DNA from 4 places in the Ensifer sp. NPDC090286 genome. Region 3 is predicted to be linked to each of the others. Evidence: predicted binding sites of a transcription regulator. Region 3 holds the regulator's gene; each other region holds the start of a gene.
What was found. The regulator PhoB, encoded in region 3, activates phosphate uptake and scavenging genes when phosphate is short. The targets are predictions, from matches to a motif close to TGTCATNNANCTGTCAT.
Positions count from the first base shown of each region.

Region 1: the regulator PhoB is predicted to act here: its motif matches at 3,358-3,374, upstream of ACIQUG_RS00150 (PhoX family protein).
Region 2: the regulator PhoB is predicted to act here: its motif matches at 4,369-4,385, upstream of ACIQUG_RS04140 (UDP-2,3-diacylglucosamine diphosphatase).
Region 4: the regulator PhoB is predicted to act here: its motif matches at 3,740-3,756, upstream of ACIQUG_RS04210 (LTA synthase family protein).

Region 1 is NZ_JBIVYF010000001.1:28,054-33,954, reverse strand. Features, by position in the region: gene ACIQUG_RS00160 (HD domain-containing protein) at 1-398, opposite strand, end outside; gene ACIQUG_RS00155 (DUF2339 domain-containing protein) at 405-3,254, opposite strand; gene ACIQUG_RS00150 (PhoX family protein) at 3,452-5,464, shown strand; gene ACIQUG_RS00145 (PaaI family thioesterase) at 5,698-5,901, opposite strand, start outside.
Region 2 is NZ_JBIVYF010000001.1:838,912-844,812, reverse strand. Features, by position in the region: gene ACIQUG_RS04160 (DUF2865 domain-containing protein) at 1-9, opposite strand, end outside; gene ACIQUG_RS04155 (acyl-homoserine-lactone synthase) at 162-803, opposite strand; gene ACIQUG_RS04150 (LuxR C-terminal-related transcriptional regulator) at 944-1,681, opposite strand; gene ACIQUG_RS04145 (NADP-dependent malic enzyme) at 1,952-4,264, opposite strand; gene ACIQUG_RS04140 (UDP-2,3-diacylglucosamine diphosphatase) at 4,436-5,275, shown strand; gene ACIQUG_RS04135 (MFS transporter) at 5,373-5,901, shown strand, end outside.
Region 3 is NZ_JBIVYF010000003.1:628,448-634,348, reverse strand. Features, by position in the region: gene pstB (phosphate ABC transporter ATP-binding protein PstB) at 1-476, shown strand, start outside; gene phoU (phosphate signaling complex protein PhoU) at 527-1,240, shown strand; gene phoB (phosphate regulon transcriptional regulator PhoB) at 1,443-2,126, shown strand; gene ACIQUG_RS18245 (GcrA family cell cycle regulator) at 2,195-2,716, opposite strand; gene ACIQUG_RS18240 (aspartate aminotransferase family protein) at 3,138-4,337, shown strand; gene argF (ornithine carbamoyltransferase) at 4,442-5,359, shown strand; gene ACIQUG_RS18230 (Hsp33 family molecular chaperone) at 5,593-5,901, shown strand, end outside.
Region 4 is NZ_JBIVYF010000001.1:853,172-859,072, forward strand. Features, by position in the region: gene ACIQUG_RS04190 (ankyrin repeat domain-containing protein) at 1-484, opposite strand, end outside; gene ACIQUG_RS04195 (TolB family protein) at 650-1,477, opposite strand; gene ACIQUG_RS04200 (hypothetical protein) at 1,501-1,836, opposite strand; gene ACIQUG_RS04205 (NAD+ synthase) at 1,840-3,522, opposite strand; gene ACIQUG_RS04210 (LTA synthase family protein) at 3,791-5,722, shown strand.

The sequences.
Region 1 (5,901 bases), on a different contig from region 3:
TCGGCATCCTGAAGGATCTCCGCCTCCAGCGTTTCCGGCGGGATGTTGGCCGAGAAGCTGTGCGTCAGGATGGCATGCGCCACCGCGGCAATCTCATCCGCGCCCCAACCGAGATCTTTCAGAATGCCCGCCGCCTTCTCAGCCGCCAGTCGCGATGCCTGGGTGCGCAAGGGCGAATTCTTCTCGACCGAGACGCAATCATGCAGCAGCACCGCGGCGGCGAGCAAACGCGCGTTGCCGCCCTCCTCCGCCTGGATGCGGGCGGCATTCTTCCAGACCCGGATCAGATGAGCGGCATCGTGCGAGCCGTCATCGGCGGCAAAGGCATGCGGCAGCAGCGCTACAGCAAGCTCCTCGTGCGGCGCGAAGGCGGCCGCGAGTTTCGAAATCTCTGTCATGCTGTCCTATTGCTGTTCGGCAGGCTTTGCCGGCGCCGTCGGTGCAGCGACAACGCCGGACAGGATCTTCTGGTAGAAGAGCCCTATTCCGATCAATACCCCGCCAAGGCCGATGAAGGACAGAGCCCTGAGGAAACCTTCGAGGTTGGACATGTCGATCAGGAACACCTTCAGCACAGCAACGAAGACCAGAACGGCCGAGGCAATGCGGATGCTCTTGGCATTGAAGCGCGAGCCCAGCACCAGCAGCAGCACGCCGAGCAGCAGCCAGACGACCGAGTAGGTGTAGGTCTCGCCCTGCAGGAAGCCCTTCCATTCGGCGATGTTTTCCCCCTGCCAGACACGGCGGACCGTGAGGCTCGCCCAGGCAAAGGCAAGCACCGCGCCGCTGACGGCAAGCGCCATGACATAGGGCAGAGGCCGCTTGTCGCGCGCATACCAGGCAAGGCCGGCATAGCCGAGCCCCGGCAGCAGATAGCCGATCAACAGCAGATCGAAGAACGGAATACGTCCCAGCAGTTCGCCGCTGAAATAGGGGTTAAGGCCGAGGAGATGCGCCGAAAGCACCGACAGCATCGAAAGCACGCCGAGGCCCATACCGCCATAGCGGAAGACCGGGCTCGGCGACTTCATGTCGAGGCTCATGAAGATCGCCGAGGCGCCGATTGCCAACAGCGTGTAGATCGACTGCTCGCCGAGCGTCGGCACAGCGCTGTCGAGCACGCCGCCGTTCATCGCATGGCGTACCAGGATCGCGAGCGTCAGCAACACGAAGAGGCTGGCGAGCGCCTGTAAAAGGTTGCGCACGCGGATGCCGGGCCAGGATCTCAGGAAATAGGCGGAGCCTGCAAGCAGCACGGCGGGAATGCCATAACCCGGCAGCAAGGCATTGAAGACAGGCGTCGTGCCAAGATTGCCGGCACCGACGATCGTCGGTTCCCAGGCGATGCGCCCCAGAACGACGATGGCCGCCGCGCCGGTCATCCACGGCAGGATCGGCCAGGTGCGGACGCGGGTCGCGAGTGTGTAGGCGGTGCCGAGCACGGCGATCGCAAGCGTCGTGACCAGCCCGTCCGTCCAGGCGTGGAGGGCAAGCACGAAGAGGGCGAAGGAGCCGGCCACCAGCAAGCCGGCCGCCGTATCACGCGCCTCTGCCGCGCCGTCACGACGGTAGAGCCAGTCCGCAAGCGCCAGCAGCGTCGCCCCAGCGACGAACGAGAACAGGCCGTGCGGCAGGTCGAAGGAATAGCTGCCGGTCATCAGGAACGACATGGCGACAAGCGCGATCGGAACGACCGCGGCAATGCCCGCCCAGAGCGTCGAATATTGCGGATGGGCGAGGAGCCGGCGTGACAACACGAAACCACCGAGGCCGATAAACAGCGCAGCAAGCAGCATAGCGGTGAACATGGCGGTGCGCCCGGGCAGCACGACAGCCGGAAGGGCATCGGCCAGCGAAGGATCGAGATAGGCGAGCACGCCGCTCAGCGCCGTCAGGCTCCAGACGCCAGCGACAGCGCCGACCGCCGAAAGCGCGGCGGGGTACACGGCCGTCGGCCGCCAGGCCCCCAGGGCTGCCAGCGCCGCAATGACGACGGCAAACTCCGTCACCGGATATTTGACCGCGGCCACCGCCGGGCTGATGAGAAGGAGCGCAAGCACGGTGGCGGCGACGGCAGCCGAAATGGAGATGGCCGCATGCGGCGGGATGAACAGCCGCTCCCAGGGACCGGCAACGGCGCCGCGTCGCTCGGCCCCTTCTGGCGCTTCGGGCGCAGGCGCCGCTTCCGTGGCGCCCGGCCAGATGAGGCCGACGCCAACGATCATCACCAGCAGCGCAAAGGCGACCGGCCGCGGTTCGAATGGCGCGACAGCGGTGATGTAGGCCAGGCCCCAAAGCCCGACGCCCGCATTGGCCAAGGTCGGAACGACGGTCCAGTTGCGCAGGCGCGACGCAAGCAAGGTCGCGAGCCACACGATCGAGAGGAAGCTGAAGAGCACCCAGGGGCGCGGTTCATTGCTCGAGACGAGCAGCGGCGTTGCGAGCGAGGCAAGCAGGCCGAGGCCAGCGAGCGCCTGCCCGTGCAGCAGCGATAGGCCGACGGTCGCAAGCGAAATCGCCGCCAAGAGAACGAAGGCCGTGCCCGTGCCGATATAGTCGTAGATGCCATAGGCGGCATAGGCGACCCCGAAGAGGGTGACGGCACCGGCGGCCGTCAGGATGCCGGGGATCATGGCATTCTGGAATTCGTTGGCGATCACGGGTACGGCGCGCCGACGGATGACCTCGCCAGCCGCCATCAGCAGGAGGCCGAACAAAGCGGCAAGCGTCAGGCGAACCGCCGGGCTCAGTAGGCCGGCGTCGATCGAGTACTTGACCATGAAGACGCCACCGAGCGCCAGCGCGATGCCGCCAACCCAGACGGCCCACCGGGCGCCGAGGCGGCTCTCGAGGCTCTCGGTCTGACGGGGTGCCGTTGCGACCAGCTGCGGTGCTTCCGTGCTGGCAGCGATCGTCTCCTCGCCCTCGATTTCGGCCGCGGCTCCTCCTGCATCGCCAAAAATCCGGGCGCCTTCGCGCGCACTGGCCGACATGGCGGCAGCAGCATCGTCCAGCGTCTCCGGCTCCAGCGTCTCTGGCCCCAGCGTCTCCGGCGCAGCCGGCAATTCGTCCGCAGCAGTAAGCGCCTCGGTCGCTCCTTCGGCCGGAGCGCGATCGCCCGGCGCAGCCTTCAGCGCCACAACCTCCGCCTTAAGGGCGGCCAGTTCGGCACCAAGGCGCTCGGTCGTCCTGCGGTTGCCGAGATAGGCGGACAGGGCCAGAATAAAGGCAGCTAAAGCAATAAGTTCGAACATACTTTCCCCTGGCAGTCGCAATCGCCGGCGCGCGCAACCATACAGACTTTTGTGCAAGCGCCAAATCTATAGACGGCCGAGCGCTGTAATCTCTTCACGGAAATGTCGCAGAACTGTCATTGGGCAGCTGGTACAGGCGGATGAACACCGCTGCCTCTCGCGCGGTGGTTTCCATCGTTCAACCAGGAGACCCGATCATGGACAAGCATCTCGCCCAGACGGAAGAGACCGAATTCAAGACGCTGACGGAACGCAGGGAAGAGCTGGAAGATGTCGGCCACAACTGTTCCGCCAATCCGACGATGGGCGACATCATCCATCGCCGCTTCTCGCGCCGCTCGTTCATCGGCGGCTCGCTGGCCGTCGCCGCGATCTCGACCACCGTCAGCCCGCTCGCTCTCCTGACCGCTGAAGAGGCACGCGCCGAGGACGGCTCGCTGTTCGACTTCACCGAGATCGAAGCCGGCGTCGACGAGAAGCACCATGTCGCCGAAGGCTATGATGCCGATATCCTGCTGCGCTGGGGCGACAAGATCTTCGCCGACAGCCCGGAGTTCGACCCGAAGAACCAGACGGCCGCCGCCCAGGAAAGGTTGTTCGGCTACAACAACGACTATGTCGGCTTCATCCCGCTCGACGGCAGCGCCGACCACGGCCTGCTCGTCGTCAACCACGAATACACCAACGCCGAGTTGATGTTCCCGGCCTTCGCCAGCATCGTGAAGGAAAAGGTGACGAAGGACGGGAAGGAAGTCGAGGAAGAGAAGGTCGTTCTCGGCGAGTACACCAAGGAACTGGTCGACATCGAGATGGCTGCCCATGGCGGCACGATCATCGAGATCCGCAAGGTCGACGGTAAGTGGCAACCGGTTCTCGATGGCAAGAACAACCGTCGCATCACCGTCAACACCGAGATGCAGATCACCGGTCCTGCCGCCGGCCACGACCGCCTGAAGACGCCATCCGACCCGACCGGTAAAAAGGTGTTCGGCACGCTCAACAACTGCGCCGGCGGCGTCACCGCCTGGGGCACCTATATGATGGCCGAAGAAAACTTCAACGGCTATTTCGGCGGCGAGATCGCCGAGGACCATCCGGAATACAAGCAGCTGAAGCGGCTCGGCGCGCCGGGCGGCCAGTATGAATGGGCGTCCTTCTACGACCGTTTCGACGTCTCCAAGGAGCCGAACGAAGCCAATCGCTTCGGCTGGATCGTCGAGGTCGATGCGCTGGACCCGACCTCGGTGCCGAAGAAGCGCACGGCTCTCGGCCGCTTCAAGCACGAAGGCTGCGAATCGATCGTCAACAAGGACGGCCGCGTCGTGCTCTATTCCGGCGACGACGAACGCTACGACTATGTCTACAAGTTCGTGACCAAGGGCGTCTTCAACCCTGACGACCGCGCCGCCAACATGGATCTCTTCGACGAGGGCACGCTCTACGTCGCCAAGTTCGACGAAGACGGCACCGTCACCTGGATGCCGCTGACGCACGGCGAAGGCCCGCTGACCGAAGCCAATGGTTTTGCCTCGCAGGCTGACGTACTGATCAACACCCGCCTTGCCTCCGACGCGCTCGGCGCCACCAAGATGGACCGTCCGGAAGACGTTCAGCCGAACCCGAAGACGGGCAAGGTCTACGTGATGCTGACCAACAACACCAAGCGCAAGGCCGACGAAGTCGACGCCGCCAACCCGCGCGCCAAGAACGCCTTCGGTCATATCGTCGAAATCACCGAGACCGATGGCGACTTCGCCTCACTGAAGAGCCGCTGGGACGTGCTCCTGAAGTGTGGCGATCCGAGCGTGGCCGATGTCGGCGCTTCGTTCTCGACCGCGACCACCAAGAACGGCTGGTTCGGCATGCCCGATAATTGCGCCATCGACACCGATGGCCGCCTCTGGGTTTCGACCGACGGCAACAACGAGAAGGACACCGGCCGTACCGACGGTATCTGGGCAATCGACACGGACGGTACCGCCCGCGGCACGTCGAAGCTCTTCTTCCGCGTGCCGGTCGGCGCCGAAATGTGCGGCCCCTGCTTCAACCCGACGTCGGACACCTTCTTCCTGGCGGTCCAGCATCCGGGCGACGCCGGCCTTGCCACCTACGAGACCCCGGCCACCCGTTGGCCGGACTTCAAGGACGACATGCCGGTACGCCCGGCCGTCGTTGCCGTGACCAAGCAGGGCGGCGGCCGCATCGGCTGATCAGGACTGCGATTGCAAGTAGGGACGCCGCGCAGTTCTGTGCGGCGTTTCTTGTTTCCAAGGTCGTTTGCAGCGACGGAATTCCGGACCGAAAACCGCTGCGCACTTTTGCTGGAATTGGCTTTCCCGCTTCGCAATTCCGGACGGAAAACCGCTGCGCACTTTTCCTGGAATTGGCTTTCCCGCTTCGCAATTCCGGACGGAAAACCGCTGCGCACTTTTCCTGGAATTGCTTAACGCCTGAGATTGTCGATCGGGAAGATGGCGCAGGTTTCGGTGCCGTGGGCGAGCAGCTTGCCGTTGCGGTCGCGAAGCCACGCCTCGGAGGTCGCGATGGTGCGGCCGCGATGTACGATGCGTCCCTCGCAGAAAACCTCGCCCATATCGGGCAGCAGCGGGCGCACGAGGTTCACCTTGAACTCGACCGTCGTATAGGC
Region 2 (5,901 bases), on a different contig from region 3:
CGTGAACACGGGGCGTAAGTCTCTTCCTGTTGCCAGGTCGGCGCCAACTTCTGCGGGTGGCTGCCAGCGGCATTCCTGTTTCGCCTCCATCATAGAGCTTGTCGGTGATCGTGCAACGACAAGCGACGGTTTGCGTTAACAGTGCCGATCGACGGACGCGCTTAGGCGGCGCGGGCGGTTTCCAGCGACATCGGGCGGTCGAGAACGGTGCCTTCGATTGCAGCGACCGCTTTCATCCGCGAAAGCAGATCCGGGGTCACTTCCCAGGCAACGGCAACCGCGAAGACCGAGCCGATGCGATGCGGTTCGGCGATGCGCTCGCCCGGGCATCCCATGCGGCGGAACATGCGCTCGAGGAACACGTCCGTCACGGTGACGATGTGGCTGATGCCGGAAGCAAGGCCAAGCTCACCGACGCCGCACATCAGCTCGGCAGCCGCGACCGTCACCTGGTTCGAAGCGCGGTCCTGCGAAATCTCCGGCTCGATGCAGAAGCGGCTGGACTCCCAGACCGAAGCGCTGCGGATTTCCGGATTGTCGCCGAGCAGGATCGGGAAGGTGTCGTCCAGCATGTTCGGACCGAGCGTCGGGAGCAGCCTCAGCGATCCACGCAGGCGGCCATCCGGGGCGTAGGACAGCACGTAGAGCGGGTTTGCCTTATCGTAGTTGTCGATTTCCCACTCGCCTTCGGTCTGCACGTCCCATTTCAGGAAGTCGTGGAAGACGCGCTTGCGCAGCCGGAACATGTCGTCGGCCGCCTCTGGCTGTTGTGCGCGGGTCTTTCCGTTCAGGATCCTGATCATCGTTTTCTCCATCCGAGTTTGGGGATGGGGCGATGCTGTCAGGCTCGCGGCGGTTGCGTAACTGTCGCTAGCGACAGTTCAAATGCGCGATATTTGCCACTAGATTTCGAGGGGTTTCGGTGGAGGTGTGTTGTCGGGTGTCAAACGGTGGGGATCAGCGCGTGCCGTACGGCCTGTGCCACGGCCTGGGTGTTGGAAACGACATTCAGCTTGCGCCGCGCATTGGTCATGAAGAAGCGCACGGTGCGCTCGGAAATGCCGAGGATCGTGGCGATCTCCCAATAGCTCTTGCCGGCGGCAGCCCAGGTCAGGACCTCGGTCTCGCGCCCGGTCAACCGCATCTCGCGGGTCGAAATGCTGCCGGCCATGGCGCCGTGCTCCAGCATGGCGGCATGGAAGAGATTGGCGGCCAGCTGGAAATCACGCAGGTGATGGCGGCGATAGGTCGTCCATTCGCCGGCCGACATGTTGACGTTGATGGCCAGCAGCGCCATGCGCCCGGCAGGCGAGGGCAACGGCAGGGCGACGCCCTCGGTGGAAATGCCGATTTCCTGGGCCGCCTGGAACAGCGGTTCGCATTCCGGGAATCGATGCCGCGCCATCGTCCATTCCACCGGCCGCACGCCACCAAGCGCCAGCTTCAGGATCGGATCGATCCGGTGAAGGCTGCGGGCGCGGTAGATCTCGGCGGCATAAGCGCCAAAGGTGTGATGCAGCCGGCAGACCTTGAGCTCGTCCGCATAGGGCTCGGCTTCGAGATAGAGCAGATGGGCAATGCGGAAGGTTCGACGCATCAATGTGAAGAAATGAGCGGGCTCTACGCAGCCGCCGCATTCCAGGATTTCCAGCATGTCGAGGACAGCTTGCTGCTCAGTCATGCCACAACACCGAATCTCGTCCGAGGCCCCAGCATGGTTAGAGGTTCACCTTTTGTCCAGCGCAAACTTTCCCGATTGGTGTATAATACCAATTGTGCACGCCTTGATTGCGACTGCCGATCGGCCGCGTGAGGGAGGCTGATTCGCAGGCGATGCGTAAAACCGGCGATGCCGCGCCTGTGGCAGGCGCGACATCCGGATACGGTTTTGCCGGCGCCGGCATGGCGCCCCATTAAAGCGAAGACCGGTGGCGATCTCCGCGTTGCCATCTCAACCCGGATGGCTGGCTTCGACGACCGCCAGAGCTGCCATGTTGACGACGCCGCGCGAGGTGACGGACGGCGACAGGATATGGGCCGGAAGCGCCGAGCCGAGCAGGATCGGGCCGACATGCAGGCTGTCAGTCATGGTCTTGACGACACCGAGCGTGATGTTTGCGGCATCGAGATTGGGGAAGACCAGGAGGTTGGCTTCGCTCGTCAGGCTGCTGTCCGGCATGACGCGCTGGCGCAGCGCTTCCGAGATCGCCGCATCGCCGTGCATTTCGCCGTCGACCTCAAGGTCGGGCGCAAGTTCCCGCACGAGCTGCAGCGCCGTGCGCATCTTGGTTGCGCTCTCCGAATCGCGCGAACCGAAGTTCGAATGCGAGACGAGAGCTGCGCGCGGGGTGATGCCGAAGCGGCGGATTTCCTGTGCCGCCATGACCGTCGTCTGGGCGATCTCTTCGGCGCTCGGGCAGTAGCTCACATAGGTGTCGGTGAAGAAGGTTGCGCCGCGCTGCGAGATCAACAGGCTCAAGGCCGAGAAATCGAGCACGCCGTCGCGCTTGCCGATGATCTGCGATACGTCGCGCAGGTGCTTGCTGTAGCGTCCTTCGACGCCGCAGATCAGCGCATCCGCTTCACCGCGCTTGACGGCGAGCGCACCGATAACGGTCGTGTTGGTGCGCACGATCGTGCGTGCGGCTTCCGGGATGACGCCGAGACGGCCGACGAGGGCGAAGTAGTCCTCGACATAGTCGCGGTAGCGTGGATCGCCCTCGGGGTTGACCACTTCGAAATCGACATCCGGGCGGATGCGCAGGCCATAGCGACGCAGGCGCGTCTCGATGATCTGCGGACGACCGATCAGGATCGGGCGGGCGGTGCCTTCTTCGAGCAGCACCTGGGCGGCGCGCAGCACGCGCTCGTCTTCGCCTTCGGCAAAGATTACCCGGTTCTTCTGGGCGTTCTTGGCGGCGGCAAAGACCGGCTTCATGATGAAGCCCGAGCGGAAGACGAAGCGGTTCAGCTTGTCGAGATAGGCGTCATAGTCCTGGATCGGACGGGTGGCGACGCCGCTTTCCTCGGCGGCCTTGGCAACCGCCGGCGCGATGCGCAGGATCAGGCGCTGATCGAACGGCGAGGGGATCAGGTAATCGGGACCGAAGACCGGGGTCTCGCCGGAATAGGCGCGGGCGGCAACGTCGGAGGGCTCTTCGCGCGCAAGGCCGGCGATGGCGCGCACGGCTGCCATCTTCATTTCTTCGTTGATCGTGCTTGCGCCGCAGTCGAGCGCGCCGCGGAAAATATGCGGGAAGCAGAGAACGTTGTTGACCTGGTTCGGGAAGTCCGAGCGGCCGGTGCAGATCATCGCGTCCGGACGGGCCTGGCGGGCGGCTTCCGGCATGATTTCCGGCGTCGGGTTGGCGAGCGCCATGATCAGCGGCTTTTCGGCCATCTGCGCCAGAAGTTCCGGCTTCAGGACGCCGGCGGCCGAGAGGCCGAGGAAGACGTCGGCGCCGCCGATGCTGTCGGCGAGCACGCGGTTGCTGCTATCCTGCTCGTAGACGGACTTCCATTCGTCCATCAGCACCTCGCGGCCCTTGTAGACGAGGCCTTCGAGGTCATGGACCCAGATGTTTTCGCGCTTGGCACCGAGCGTCACGAGAAGGTTGAGGCAGGCAAGTGCGGCAGCACCTGCGCCCGAGGTAACGATCTTCGCCTTGGCGATGTCCTTGCCGGCGAGCTCGAGGCCGTTGAGGATGGCAGCGGCGACGATGATCGCGGTTCCGTGCTGGTCGTCGTGGAAGACCGGGATCTGCATCTTTTCGCGCAGGCGACGTTCGACCTCGAAACATTCCGGCGCCTTGATGTCTTCAAGGTTGATGCCGCCGAAGGTCGGCTCCAGCGCCGAAATGACGTCGACCATACGCTCGATGCTCGACGCATCGATTTCGATGTCGAACACGTCGATGCCGGCGAATTTCTTGAAGAGAACCGCCTTGCCTTCCATGACCGGCTTCGACGCCAGCGGGCCGATATTGCCAAGGCCGAGCACGGCCGTGCCGTTGGAAATGACCGCAACCAGGTTGGCGCGGGCGGTAAAATCGGCGGCCTGCTCCGGGTTGTCGCGGATCGCGATGCAAGGGGCGGCAACGCCAGGCGAATAGGCCAGCGCCAGGTCGCGCTGGTTGCCGAGCGGCTTGGTGGGCTGGATTTCGAGCTTTCCCGGGCGGGGATAACGGTGGAAGAAAAGGGCCTGCTGGTCGATGTCGCCGCTGGCCGGACCGGTATGGGATTTCGTCTTGTCGCCCGTATTCATGCTCTCACATTCCTCATTCGTGGTCGTGCCTTTTGGCATGAATTCGAAGCGAGGTACAGTTTTGCAGTGCTGATTTCGGCGGCAGACCGGCAACGCAATGTTGATGTCATCTTCTTGAAACACGAGTCTGGTTTCACGAAGGCACGAAGCGTAACCAGAGACGAGGCTGGCATGATGGCGGCGCAGCAAGACAACTCCGTACGAAAGCTCAGGACGTTGTTCATCTCGGACGTCCATCTCGGCTCCAAGGCGGCCAAGACCGACTATCTGCTCGACTTCCTGCGGCATCATGAAGCGGAGACGATCGTTCTGGTCGGCGACATCGTCGACGGATGGCGGCTGAAGCGCAGCTGGTACTGGCCGCAGAATTGCAACGACGTGGTGCAGAAGCTCCTGCGAAAGGCGCGCAAGGGAACCCGCATCGTCTATATCCCCGGCAATCACGACGAGTTCCTGCGCGACTTTCCAGGCGTGCATTTCGGCGGTATCGAGGTGGCGCAGCGCTACATGCACGCGGGGGCCGACGGCCGTAAGTATCTCGTGCTGCACGGCGACGAATTCGATGTCGTCGTGCGCAACGCCCGCGTGCTCGCCTATCTCGGCGACTGGGCCTACGACACGGCGATTGCCATCAATATCGGCCTTGCGGCGGTCCGCAGGCGTCTCGGCATGCCCTACTGGTCGTTCTCGTCCTGGGCGAAGCTCCAGGTCAAGCACGCCGTCAACTTCATCGGCGAGTTCCAGAAGGTGGTCGCCGAGGAGGCGCGCCGCCACGATGCTCAGGGCGTGATTTGTGGTCACATCCACCATGCCGTGATCGAGGAGATCGGCGACATCCGCTACATCAACACCGGCGACTGGGTCGAAAGCTGCACGGCGATCGCCGAGCACCACGACGGCACGATGGAACTGATCACCTGGCACCAGATGCGCGGCGGCGCCAGCGAAGGCGAAGCATCCGGCGAAGCGGACAAGCTGCTTGCCCAACTGCTGACCCAGCGCGCGGCCTGATCGTCGCGCCGCGCCGAAAGTCCTGTCGCGAAAACTAGGTTATGGCGAGGCGCGCCCGGCTCGTGCTAGAGAGTGGGCACAGCCATCAGGTCAGACGATGATTCCCTCCCAAGCGCCCGCCTATGTGGGCCCTCCGCCGCGCCATTTTGCGCTTCGCATTGCTTTGCTCTTCTGTGCGCCGCTGATCGTCAACGGCTTCGCGATGCCGTATTTCCCGATGTGGCTGAGCACGCTATCGATGAGCGACTTCGAGATCGGCGTCGTGCTGGCGCTGCCGATGTTCGTGCGCGTCATCACCGCGCCCATCGCCGGCGTCATCGCCGATCGGCTCGGCGAGCGGGCGATCGTGTTGATCTGGTCCGGTTTTCTGTCGCTCGCAACGGCGCTGGTGCTGTTCTACTTCCGTGAATTCTGGCCGGTGCTTGTCATCTACACGCTGCAGTCGGCCGTCTATTCGCCCTATGTGCCGATCGTCGAGGCGATCGCTCTGTCCGGCGTGCGGCGCTGGGGCTTCGATTATGCCCATATGCGGCTCTGGGGTTCGGTCGCCTTCATTGGCGCGACGATGCTCGGCGGCTGGATGGTCGGCATTTTCGGCAGCGACATGGTGCTTCCGGCGATGGCGA
Region 3 (5,901 bases):
ATCCTTTCCCGAAGTCGATCTACGACAACGTCGCCTACGGTCCGCGCATCCACGGACTTGCCCGCACCAAGGCCGACTTTGACGAAGTGGTCGAGACCAGCCTGCAGAAGGCCGGTCTGTGGAACGAGGTAAAGGATCGTCTTCAGGAGCCGGGCACTGGCCTTTCCGGTGGTCAGCAGCAGCGCCTCTGCATCGCCCGTGCCGTCGCCGTCAGCCCGGAAGTCATCCTGATGGACGAGCCCTGCTCGGCGCTCGATCCGATCGCGACGGCCAAGGTTGAAGAACTCATCCACGAACTGCGCACGAACTTCACGATTGTCATCGTGACCCACTCGATGCAGCAGGCCGCCCGCGTTTCGCAGCGCACCGCCATGTTCCACCTCGGCAATCTCGTCGAGGAGAACGACACCGACAAGATGTTCACCAATCCGGATGACCAGCGCACCCAGGATTACATCATGGGCCGCTTCGGCTGAGGCCGCATAAGGCTGCAACAGTAACTGCAAAGCGCCCGTAAGGATCGACGATCATGTCCATGCATATCATGTCCGCCTATGACGAAGAACTGAAGTACCTGACGCGCCGCATCTCGGAGATGGGCGGTCTCGCCGAGCAGATGGTCGCCGAATCCGTTCGCGCGCTGGTCAATTCCGACCTCGCTCTCGCGCAGAAGGTGATCTCGGACGACACCGTTCTCGACGACGCCGAGCGCCAGATCGGCGAGAAGGCGATCGTCACCATCGCCAAGCGCCAGCCGGTCGCCGCCGACCTGCGCGAGATCATGGGATCGATCCGCATCGCCTCCGATCTGGAACGCGTCGGCGATCTCGGCAAGAACACCGCCAAGCGCGTGATCGCGGTTGCCGGATCCGGCATTCCGCGCAAGCTCGCCCGCGGCCTGGAGCACCTGGCGGAGCTTGCTCTCGTCCAGCTCAAGGAAGTGCTCGACGTCTACGCCTCGCGCTCGCCCGAGAAGGCCAACAGCATCCGCGAGCGCGACGAGGAGATCGATGCGATCTACACCTCGCTGTTCCGCGAGCTGCTGACCTACATGATGGAAGATCCGCGCAACATCACGCCCTGCACGCATCTTCTGTTCTGCGCCAAGAACATCGAGCGCATCGGCGACCACGCGACCAACATCGCCGAGACGATCTATTACATGGCGACGGGTGCTCAGCCGGAAGGCGAGCGTCCGAAGGATGACACCACGTCGACGCTGGGCTCGGTCAACGACTGAGCGCCGAGCGCGCCGTAAGCATGCATGCCCTTTGAAATTTGATCCGGTCGCGGCTTCGGTCGCGGCCCCGAATTCCTGTATCTGAAGCACGCGGTTTTCGCCCCGCCTTTGAAATCGGCGGACGTGCTCCAGATTTAGAGTGTCTGAGCGCCGGCCGGGCCGATGAGCCCAAGGGTCGCCCGCGGTAAGGAGACGTTACCTGATGTTGCCAAAAATCGCCGTAGTCGAAGACGAAGAGGCGCTGAGCGTTCTGCTGCGTTACAATCTGGAAGCCGAGGGCTTCGACGTCGACACGATCCTCAGGGGCGACGAGGCGGAGATCCGGCTTCAGGAGCGGCTGCCCGACCTGCTCATCCTCGACTGGATGCTGCCCGGTGTTTCCGGCATCGAACTTTGCCGCCGGCTGCGCCAGCGCCCGGAGACGGAGCGCCTGCCGATCATCATGCTGACGGCGCGCGGCGAGGAAAGCGAGCGCGTCCGGGGTCTGGCGACCGGCGCCGATGACTATGTGGTCAAGCCATTCTCCACTCCGGAGCTGATGGCGCGCGTCAAGGCGATGCTGCGCCGGGCAAAGCCCGAGGTGCTGTCGACGCTGCTTCGCTGCGGCGACATCGAACTCGACCGCGAGACCCACCGCGTTCACCGCCGCAGCCGCGAAGTGCGCCTCGGCCCGACCGAGTTCCGTCTTCTGGAGTTCCTGATGTCCTCGCCGGGCCGCGTCTTCTCGCGCTCGCAGCTTCTGGACGGCGTGTGGGGCCATGACATCTATGTCGACGAACGCACCGTCGACGTGCATGTCGGTCGCCTGCGCAAGGCTCTGAATTTCTCGAACATGCCGGACGTTATCCGCACCGTTCGCGGAGCCGGCTATTCGCTCGAAAGCTGACAGATCCGGAAGTCTCCAACAAAAAAAGGGGCCGATCGGCCCCTTTTTTATTGATGCTGTCCGGCTTCTTAGCGGGCCCTGCGGCGCTCGCCCGACGGCTGGTAGGCCAGCCGCGCATGGAAGGTGCAGTAAGGCGAGGATTCCGGGGAATCGTTGCCGCAGAAGTGAAACTCTTCCTTCAGCGGGTCGCCGATCGGCCACTTGCAGGTGCGCTCGGTGAGCTGGGTCAGCTCGAGGCGGCGCGACATCGGCACGACAACGTCGGTCCGGGTGCTGAAATCCTGCTCGGCAACGAGATCGACTTCGATTTCTTCCTTGAGAACGACAGCGCCGGCCGTGCGTGCAACCGGGCGGGCCGAAACGCGCGAAGCGTAGTTCGGCGCACGCGGTGCCGAAGTCGGGCGCTTCGGACGGGCCGCCGTCGTGGTGCTGCCGCCGGCCTTGGCGCGACCTGGCAGGCTCAGGCGGTGAACCTTGCCGATGACAGCGTTACGGCTGACGCCGCCGAGCTGTGCCGCGATCTGGCTCGCGCTCAGGCCCTCGGACCAAAGCTTCTTCAGTTTCTCCACCCGCTCGTCAGTCCAGTTCATTTCTGCACTCTCCGTTCTCAGCGTTGGGGATGGCAGAATCCCTCACCGCACCCCGGCTGAACCCCGGGGTTGCAAACGCGATAACTCTTTTGGTGACTAGGTCCGCCGCATGCGTCTAGTAATTGAATGTTAACGTACTGACCGCTGGACTCTGTGGCAAGAGTCCCGGGAATCAGGCCGAATCGATTTCGTAGTTTTCCCCAACTTGCTCGGCCGGCGTTGCATTTTTGCAAGCCCTCCCGGACGATTTTTCTGCTGCCAGGAATCGATCCTTCATGTTGCGCTGCAAGGCTTGGTTTTGTTGACATTGCAGCGCGAAATGGGAATAGTGCCTGCGCCGCCGAAAGGCGGCATTTTTGATTTTTATCGGACCGCGTGAGGCGCGGGATCGATGTCGATCTGGAGTGAAGGAGAGCCTCGCATGACTGCAACAACGCCGCTTTACGATACCTACATGCGCGCGCCGTTGCGTTTCGAGCGAGGAGAGGGCGCCTGGCTGATCGCTGAAGACGGTACGCGTTATCTCGATTTCGGCGCCGGCGTTGCCGTGAACTCGCTCGGCCACGCGCATCCCCACCTCGTCGAAGCGCTGAAGGCGCAGGCCGACAAGGTTTGGCACCTGTCCAACCTCTATGAGATTGCGGGCCAGGAAAGCCTCGGTCGCCGGCTGACGGCCGTGACCTTTGCCGACAAGGTGTTTTTCACCAATTCGGGTGCGGAAGCGCTGGAATGCGCCATCAAGACGGCACGGCGTTACCACTTCTCCAAGGGTCACCCGGAGAAATTCCACGTCATCACCTTTGAGGGCGCTTTCCACGGCCGCACGATCGCGACGATCGCCGCCGGCGGTCAGCAGAAATACATCGAAGGTTTCGGTCCGAAGGCGCCGGGCTTCTACCAGGTCCCGTTCGGCGACATCGCTGCCGTCAAGAATGCGATCACAGAGGAAACCGCAGCGATCCTGATTGAGCCGATCCAGGGCGAGGGCGGTATCCGCCCGGCGACCAAGGAGTTTATGCAGGAACTGCGCGCGCTCTGCGACGAGTTCGGCCTGCTCCTGATCCTCGACGAGGTTCAGACGGGCGTCGGCCGTACCGGCAAGCTGTTTGCCTATGAATGGGCCGACATCCGCCCGGATATCATGGCGGTCGCCAAGGGTATCGGCGGCGGCTTCCCGTTCGGCGCCTGCCTGGCGACCGAGGAAGCCGCATCTGGCATGGTGGCGGGCACGCACGGCTCCACCTATGGCGGCAATCCGCTGGCCATGGCTGTCGGCAACGCCGTGCTCGACGTCGTTCTTGCCGACGGGTTCCTCACGCATGTGCGCGATGTCGCGCTGGTCTTCCGTCAGGGTCTTGCGTCGCTCAAGGACCGTTTCCCTGATGTCATCGAGGAGATCCGCGGCGACGGTCTGATGCTGGGCATCAAGGTGAAGGGCCCTTCGGCCGATCTGCTGAAGGAAATTCGCGCGGAGAAGCTTCTGGCCGTGCCGGCCGGCGAAAACGTGCTGCGCTTGCTGCCGCCGCTGACGATCACGGCCGAAGAGGCCCGCGAGGGCCTGGCACGTATCGAACGCGCCGCCGAGGCGGTTCGCAAGGCAAGCGGCAACGCCGCAGCCTGAAGATAGCGACCCAGGGCCGAATAAGGCGCTAGAATGACCTTCGTGCGGGCACGTATATAGCGTGCCGCACCAGGGACCGATTTTTCAGACAGGAACCGAGTACGATGGCAGGCACCAGACATTTTCTCGATCTTTCGGCCATGACGGCCGCCGACCTCCGGACGATCATCGACGATGCGCGCGTCCGAAAGGCAGCGACCAAGGCCGGAACCGCCGAGAAGCCGCTCGCCGGCAAGATGCTGGCGATGATCTTCGAAAAGCCCTCCACCCGTACCCGCGTTTCCTTCGATGTCGGCATGCGCCAGCTCGGCGGCGAAACCCTGTTTCTGTCGGGCACCGAAATGCAGCTCGGCCGCGCCGAGACGATCGGCGACACGGCCAAGGTCCTGTCGCGTTACGTCGACGCCATCATGATCCGCACCACCGACCACCGCCGTCTTCTGGAGCTGGCCGAGCATGCGACGGTCCCCGTCATCAACGGCCTGACCGACGATACCCACCCCTGCCAGATCATGGCCGACATCCTGACCTTCGAGGAGCATCGCGGCCCGGTGAAGGGCAAGACGATTGCCTGGACCGGCGACGGCAACAACGTCCTGCATTCGCTGATCGAAGGTTCCGCCCGTTTCGGCTACCGCATGAACATGGCCGTGCCGCTCGGCTCCGAGCCGCAGGACAAGTTCCTGAATTGGGCGCGCAACAATGGCGGCGAGGTCCTCTTGTGTCATGACGCAGAGCAGGCCGTCGCCGACGCCAATTGCGTGGTGACCGACACGTGGATCTCGATGAACCAGGAACACCGCGCCCGCGGCCACAACGTCTTCCAGCCCTACCAGGTCAACGAGGCGCTGATGAAGCGTGCGGCCTCCGATGCGCTGTTCATGCACTGCCTGCCGGCGCACCGCGGCGAAGAGGTCACCGACGACGTGATCGACGGTCCGCAGTCGGTGGTCTTCGACGAGGCGGAAAACCGCCTGCACGCACAGAAGTCGGTCATCGCCTGGTGCATGGGGCTCGTCTGAGCCGCCGTCGGGCAAGATCTTGACATTGCCAATGCGCGACACGATCTAGGCGGCATACGGGCGCTCCTGAACGAGCGAGCGCGCAGCCGTCTGGGTGGTGCGTCGCAACGCGGCGGCACAAACCTGGTGGACAATCCGTTTATCGCGGGATCAAGTGATTACAGCGGGCATGTTGCGCCGGGGGACAGGAATGTCCCTGGCGCAATCTGGTTGGCTGAGGCAAGGAGCAAGACATGACCGACATGACGCCAGGGCTGGGTGAGTTCGACTTCGCCGGTGACGATCACGTTGTGCCTTTCCAGGTGGAAGGCCTCGACGTGCGCGGCCGCGCCGTGCAGCTCGGCCCGATGCTGGACGCAATTCTCGAGCGCCACAACTATCCGCTCCCGGTCGCGCGCCTGGTTGCCGAAACCGTCGTGCTCACCGTGCTGCTCGGGACCTCGCTGAAGTTCGAAGGCAAGCTGATCGTCCAGACGCAAGGCGATGGCCCGGTCGATCTGGTCGTCGCCGATTTCTCGACGCCGGATCGCGTGCGCGCCTAT
Region 4 (5,901 bases), on a different contig from region 3:
GCAACGGCTCCCAATCGAACGGACCGCCGCGCTTCTCTGCAAGTTTCGGGTCGCCATCGAGAAAGCGGTCGATCGCCGCGGCGTCGCCGAGTGCGGCGGCCACGTGAATGCTGTCCCCGGCAATCTCAGGATGGTCCTTGAGCAGGTCGAGCGCCTGAGCGAACCGCTCGGGATCGGCGGCGATGTCGCCGAAATAGGAGACCGTCGCCAGAGCGAGAAAGCGGTTTGCGACCTGTTCGGTCGACGGCGTGCCGCTCTCGGCCTTCTCCAGATGCCGCTTCAGCCGCGTCCAGCTGGCAAAGCCGAATTCGCGGGCCAGCACCAGCTGGGCATCCTGAAGGCCCATTGCGGTCGGTTCGGAGAAATAGGGAAACGCCCGCTGCCTTGCGCTGGCATCGCCAGCCTTGACGGCCTTCAAAAAAGCCTTGGCCTGCTTGCGGATCGTATCGAGAGTAATGTTCGCGGAAAGATCGCGCGTGATCATGAAAGACCTCCTTTCATTCACGTCCGGTATCCGCGCCCACAGACTGAAAAGAGGTGTGGCAACCAAGTTCAGTGAGACAGGTGGGCCTTGCCCTTCCCGCGGATCGGATGCGCCCTGCGAACGACCGCATGGCTAGCATGGTCCCGATATACTTGTCCAGCGCGGTCAGCTTTCCGGTTCGTAGCGGACGAAGGCGAAACGATCGCTCGACGGCGCCCAGTTCGGAACATTGATCGTTCCCTGCCCGCCAAAGAGCGCGAACAGGATGCGGGCATTGCCGCCGTCCGTGTCCATCAGCCTCAAGCGAACATCGAGGTCTCTTGGGTGATCGAAGACATCGCCGTCATAGGAAAGCACCAGCAGGTGCTTACCATCAGGCGACGGATGCGGGAACCAGTCGCCATAGGGGCTGTCGGTGATCCGCGTGACGTCGCTGCCATCAGGGCGGATCCGCCAGATCTGCATCTGTCCGGTACGGCTGGAGTTGAAATAGATCCATTCGCCATCGGCCGACCAGTCCGGCCCGTCGTTGCGGCCCTCGCCATGGGTCAGCCGCCGCTCCTCGCCGCCATCGACGGAGATCGTATAGATGTCGAAGACTTGGTCGCGGATCCCGCAATAGGTCAGCGTTTTCCCGTCGGGCGACCAGCCGTGCCAATAGGACGGCAGGTTGCGGGTGACGAGCCGCGGCGTGCCGCCTTCGGCCGGCAGCAGGTAGATCGCCGACTTTCCGAACTCGGTCTTGTCGCTGATCGCGATCGTCGCACCATCCGGCGAGAGGCCGTGATCGTTGTTGCAGAGCGTGGCAAAGCCGGTATCGATCTCCACCGGCTCGGAGCCATCAAGATCAAGCCGATAGAGCCTGCCGTCGCCATTGATGATCAGGTGCGAACCGTCGCGCGACCAGTTCGGCGCCTCGACCAGCCTGTCCGTCTGCCAGACAACCCGCGTCTCGCCGGTCACGATGTCATGGATTTCGACCGAACTGCGCATGCTCTTCTCCCCGGACGAGGCCGCTATCTCTTGTCTTCACCGACAGGCACTGTCGCCAATACCTTGGAACAGACCGATTGCATCAGGATGGAATCGTGCCGATCCCGCCAAGTGGTGAGCAGACCCCAGGCCAACAGGAGCAGGATGCAGATGAAGGCAACGCCGACGAGCGTGAGGCTCCCCGTCGCAAGGCCATAGATCCCGAAGATCGCAGGCGTCGCGAAATAGCCGACCTGCGCCGAAAGCTGCCGGCCGGCCGAAACGTCGCTCGCCGACCACAGTCGAAGGAGCCGGATTTCCTCCTCCGTAAATTCTGGACGGCCCTGTCGGCCGTCCGTCTCTTCGGAGCGGGTTTCCACTTCCTAGCCCCGATCGCGGAAGCGATTGGTGATCGGGTAGCGGCGGTCGCGGCCAAAATTCTTCTTGGTGATCTTGACGCCCGGCGCCGATTGCCGGCGCTTGTATTCGGCGATGTAGAGCAGATGCTCGACCCGGTGAACGGTCGCTTCGTCATGGCCGCGGGCGACGATCTCGTCCGTTCCCATTTCCTTTTCCACCAGGCATTCGAGAATGTCGTCGAGCACCGGATAGGGCGGCAGCGAATCCTGGTCCGTCTGGTTGGGGCGAAGCTCGGCCGAAGGCGCCTTGTCGATGATGTTCTGCGGAATGACGATGCCGGAAGGACCGAGCGCGCCCGGAGGAACCGTGGTGTTGCGCCAGCTCGATATCGCGTAGACCTGCATCTTGTAGAGGTCCTTGATCGGGTTGAAGCCGCCGTTCATGTCGCCATAGAGCGTGGCGTAGCCGACCGACATCTCCGACTTGTTGCCTGTGGTCACCACCATCGAGCCGAACTTGTTGGAGATCGCCATCAGGATGGTGCCGCGCGTGCGGCTCTGCAGGTTCTCCTCGGTGATGCCGGACTCCGTACCTTCGAACGTATCGGACAGTGCGCTGAGGAACCCTTCGACCGGCTCGGAGATCGGCACGATATCGTAACGGCAGCCAAGCGCCGCGGCGCATTCCTTGGCGTCCTTCAGCGATTCCTGCGAAGTGTAGCGGTAGGGCAGCATGACCGTGCGCACCCGCTCCTCGCCGAGCGCATCGACGGCGAGTGCCGCGCAGATGGCGGAGTCGATGCCGCCGGAAAGGCCGAGCACCACATTCTTGAAGCCGTTCTTGTTAACATAGTCGCGGAAGCCGAGCATGCAGGCGCGGTAGTCCGCTTCCTCCCGTTCCGGCAGGCGCGACTTCAGGCCGTGCTCGCAATGCCAGCCGCTGTCGCCCTTCTTCCATTCGACGATCGAGATCGCCTCCTCGAACTGGCTCATCTGGAAGGCCAGCGACTTGTCGGTGTTGAAGGCGAAGCTGGCACCGTCGAAGACCAGTTCGTCCTGGCCGCCGAGCTGGTTGGCATAGATCATCGGCAGGCCCGTCTCGATCACCTGCTTCAGCACCACCTGATGGCGCACGTCGACCTTGCCGCGATAGTAGGGCGAGCCATTGGGCGACAGCAGGATTTCAGCACCGCTTTCGGCCAGCGTCTCGCAGACGCCGAGATCGCCCCAGATGTCCTCGCAGATCGGGATGCCGATGCGCACGCCGCGGAAATTGACCGGCCCCGGCATCTCGCCCGGATCGAACACGCGCTTCTCGTCGAACTCGCCGTAGTTCGGTAGGTCGACCTTGTCGCGGACCGCGATCACCTTGCCGTCGTCGAGCACGGCTATCGAATTGTGCCGGCCGGTATTTGCCAGCCGCGGGAAGCCGATAATGACGCCTGGGCCACCATCCGCCGTCTCGGCAGCAAGCTTTTCGACGGCCTGGAGACACGCCTTCAGAAAGGCCGGCTTCAGAACGAGGTCTTCCGGCGGGTAGCCGGAAATGAACAGCTCCGTCAAAAGCAGGAGATCGGCGCCCTGGCGCGCCGCGTCGGCGCGCGCCTCACGCGCCTTGGCCAGGTTTCCGGCGATGTCGCCCACGGTCGGATTGAGCTGGGCAATGGCGATGCGAAGGAGCGAGGGGGCGTTTTTATGGGCGGTCATGAGCGGGCCTGTCGGTCTGTCCTGAACGATTGCAGCTGACTTTCGCAATGTTCTTTAGCGCAATCTGCGGGAAAATACCCACAGGCAATCGCAACGACACGAAAAAAACCGAAAAATTCTGTTTTTCCCGGTCCTTATACTGGGCTGTTCGCGCGGCTTCACGCCACGAAAAGCCACCCTCCATTCCCGTTAAGAAACCATTCATCCCCTGTTCAAAATGACGGGCGTATGACAGTTACACGACGCATTTATGAAATTGGAGAATATGTTGGCCAGTATCGATTCCGCGGTTGCGAGAGGCTCACGTGTCTATGTCGATAGACCGGGCTTCGCCACACGGCACGCCAAGACGCTCGCGGCCACCCGCAGCGCATTCTTCTCCCTCTTCGTCGCAGCCGGTCTGGTATTCCTCGTCGAACTGATCGTGCGTCAGTCGCTTGCCGATAGCATCGCCTACATGCTCGATCCGACGCGCCCGGCGCTGACGACCGTTGGCGCCTTCTTCCTGATCCTGCTCGCTGTCGACGGCATTTTCGGTCGCGAACACAAGTCGGCCGTGGTGATTGCGCCGCTTGCCATCATCCCCGCCGTCGTCTGCCAGCAGAAGCAGGTATTCCTGTCCGACCCGCTCTATCCGACCGACTTCCTGTTCGGCCGCCAGATCATGGAACTGATGCCCGTTCTGGTGAAGGACCGTCCGTGGACGGCCGTCGGCATCGCTGTCGGCCTGGTCGTCGCCGTCGTTGGCATCGCCCTTCTGCTGCGCTTTGCCTGGCGCACCTTCCCGAAGCTCACGACCCGCGAGCGCATGGCCCGCCTCGCCTTCGCGCTGCCGCTGCTCGTCGCCTTCTGGAACATCATGGATTACAACCAGTTCTCCTGGATCCGTGATCGCCTCAAGGTCATCCCGATCATGTGGGACCAGACCGAGAACTATAAGCACAACGGCTTTGCGCTCGCCTTTGCCATCAACCTGCCGATGGCCAACGTCAGCGCGCCCGCCGGCTACATGGCCGACGCGATCGACCGCATCCCGGTGAAGCCGCTTCCGGCCGGCACCTCGCACCGCGGCAAGCCCGACGTCATCGTGCTGATGAGCGAATCCTTCTGGGATCCGACCCGCCTGCCGAACGTCAAGCTGTCGCCCGATCCGATGCCGACGATCCGCGAAATGCAGTCGGGCAACGTCTTCTCGCCGGAATTCGGCGGCATGACCGCCAACGTCGAGTTCGAGGCGCTGACCGGCTTCTCCAACGCGTTCCTGCCCTATGGCAGCATCCCGTACCAGCAGTACATCCGCAATCCGATCCCGTCGCTTGCCACCTTCTTCCGTGGCGAAGGTTATGTCTCGCGCGCCATCCATCCGTTCCAGAGCTGGTTCTGGAACCGGACCGCCGTCTACAAGGCCTTCGGCTTCGACATGTTCAAGTCGGAAGAGAACATGCCGCCGATGCAGAAGCGCGGCATCTTCGCCTCGGACGAATCTCTGACCGACGAGATCATCCGCCAGGCCGACGCGATGGACGATCCGTTCTTCTTCTTCGCCGTCACGCTCCAGGGCCATGGCCCCTATGAGGCCAACCGCTACGCCAACAACACCATCAAGGTCGAAGGCGACCTGCCGGAAGCCGACCGCCAGGTGCTTGCCACCTATGCCCAGGGCATCAAGGAAGCCGACGACAGCCTGAAGAAGCTGATGGACTGGGCCAAGAACCGCGACCGCGAAACGGTCATCGTGCTCTTCGGCGACCACCTGCCGCCGCTCAACACCGTCTATACCAGCACCGGTTTCATGAAGGGTGTGACGGCGGAACGCAAAGGTTCGAAGGAACAGATGAAGGCGCAGCATGAAACGCCGCTCGTCGTCTGGTCGAACAAAACCGGTCCGAAGAAGAACGTCGGCACCATCAGCCCGGCCTTCCTCTCCTACCAGATCCTCAAGCAGTCCGGTTACGAGCACCCCTACTACACCGGTTTCCTCGGCAAGGTGTACGACCAGTACCGCGTTGTCGACCGCTACATGCTGATCCGCAAGAACGGCAAGGAAGTCGCCGAATGGTCGCGCCAGCCGAAGGTGCCGGCACTGCTGCGTGACTACCGCTTCCTGCAGCACGACATGATGTTCGGCGACCGATTCTCGACCGACCGGTTCTTCAAGTCGCACGCGGACCTGTTCGCAAGCGCTGCCGAAACCCACTGACACAAGAAGCCGGACCGGTCGTCGCACCTGGTCCGGCTTCGCGCCTTCCGCCATGGCGGTATTGGCTGACGCCTGAATTCCCCCCACGCCTTAAGCCTTTGATCGTTCGCACGCGGGCAAAGCAGAACCGCTGCGGACTTTTGCGCGACATGCCCTAGATTTCACCCGGCCAACACCGG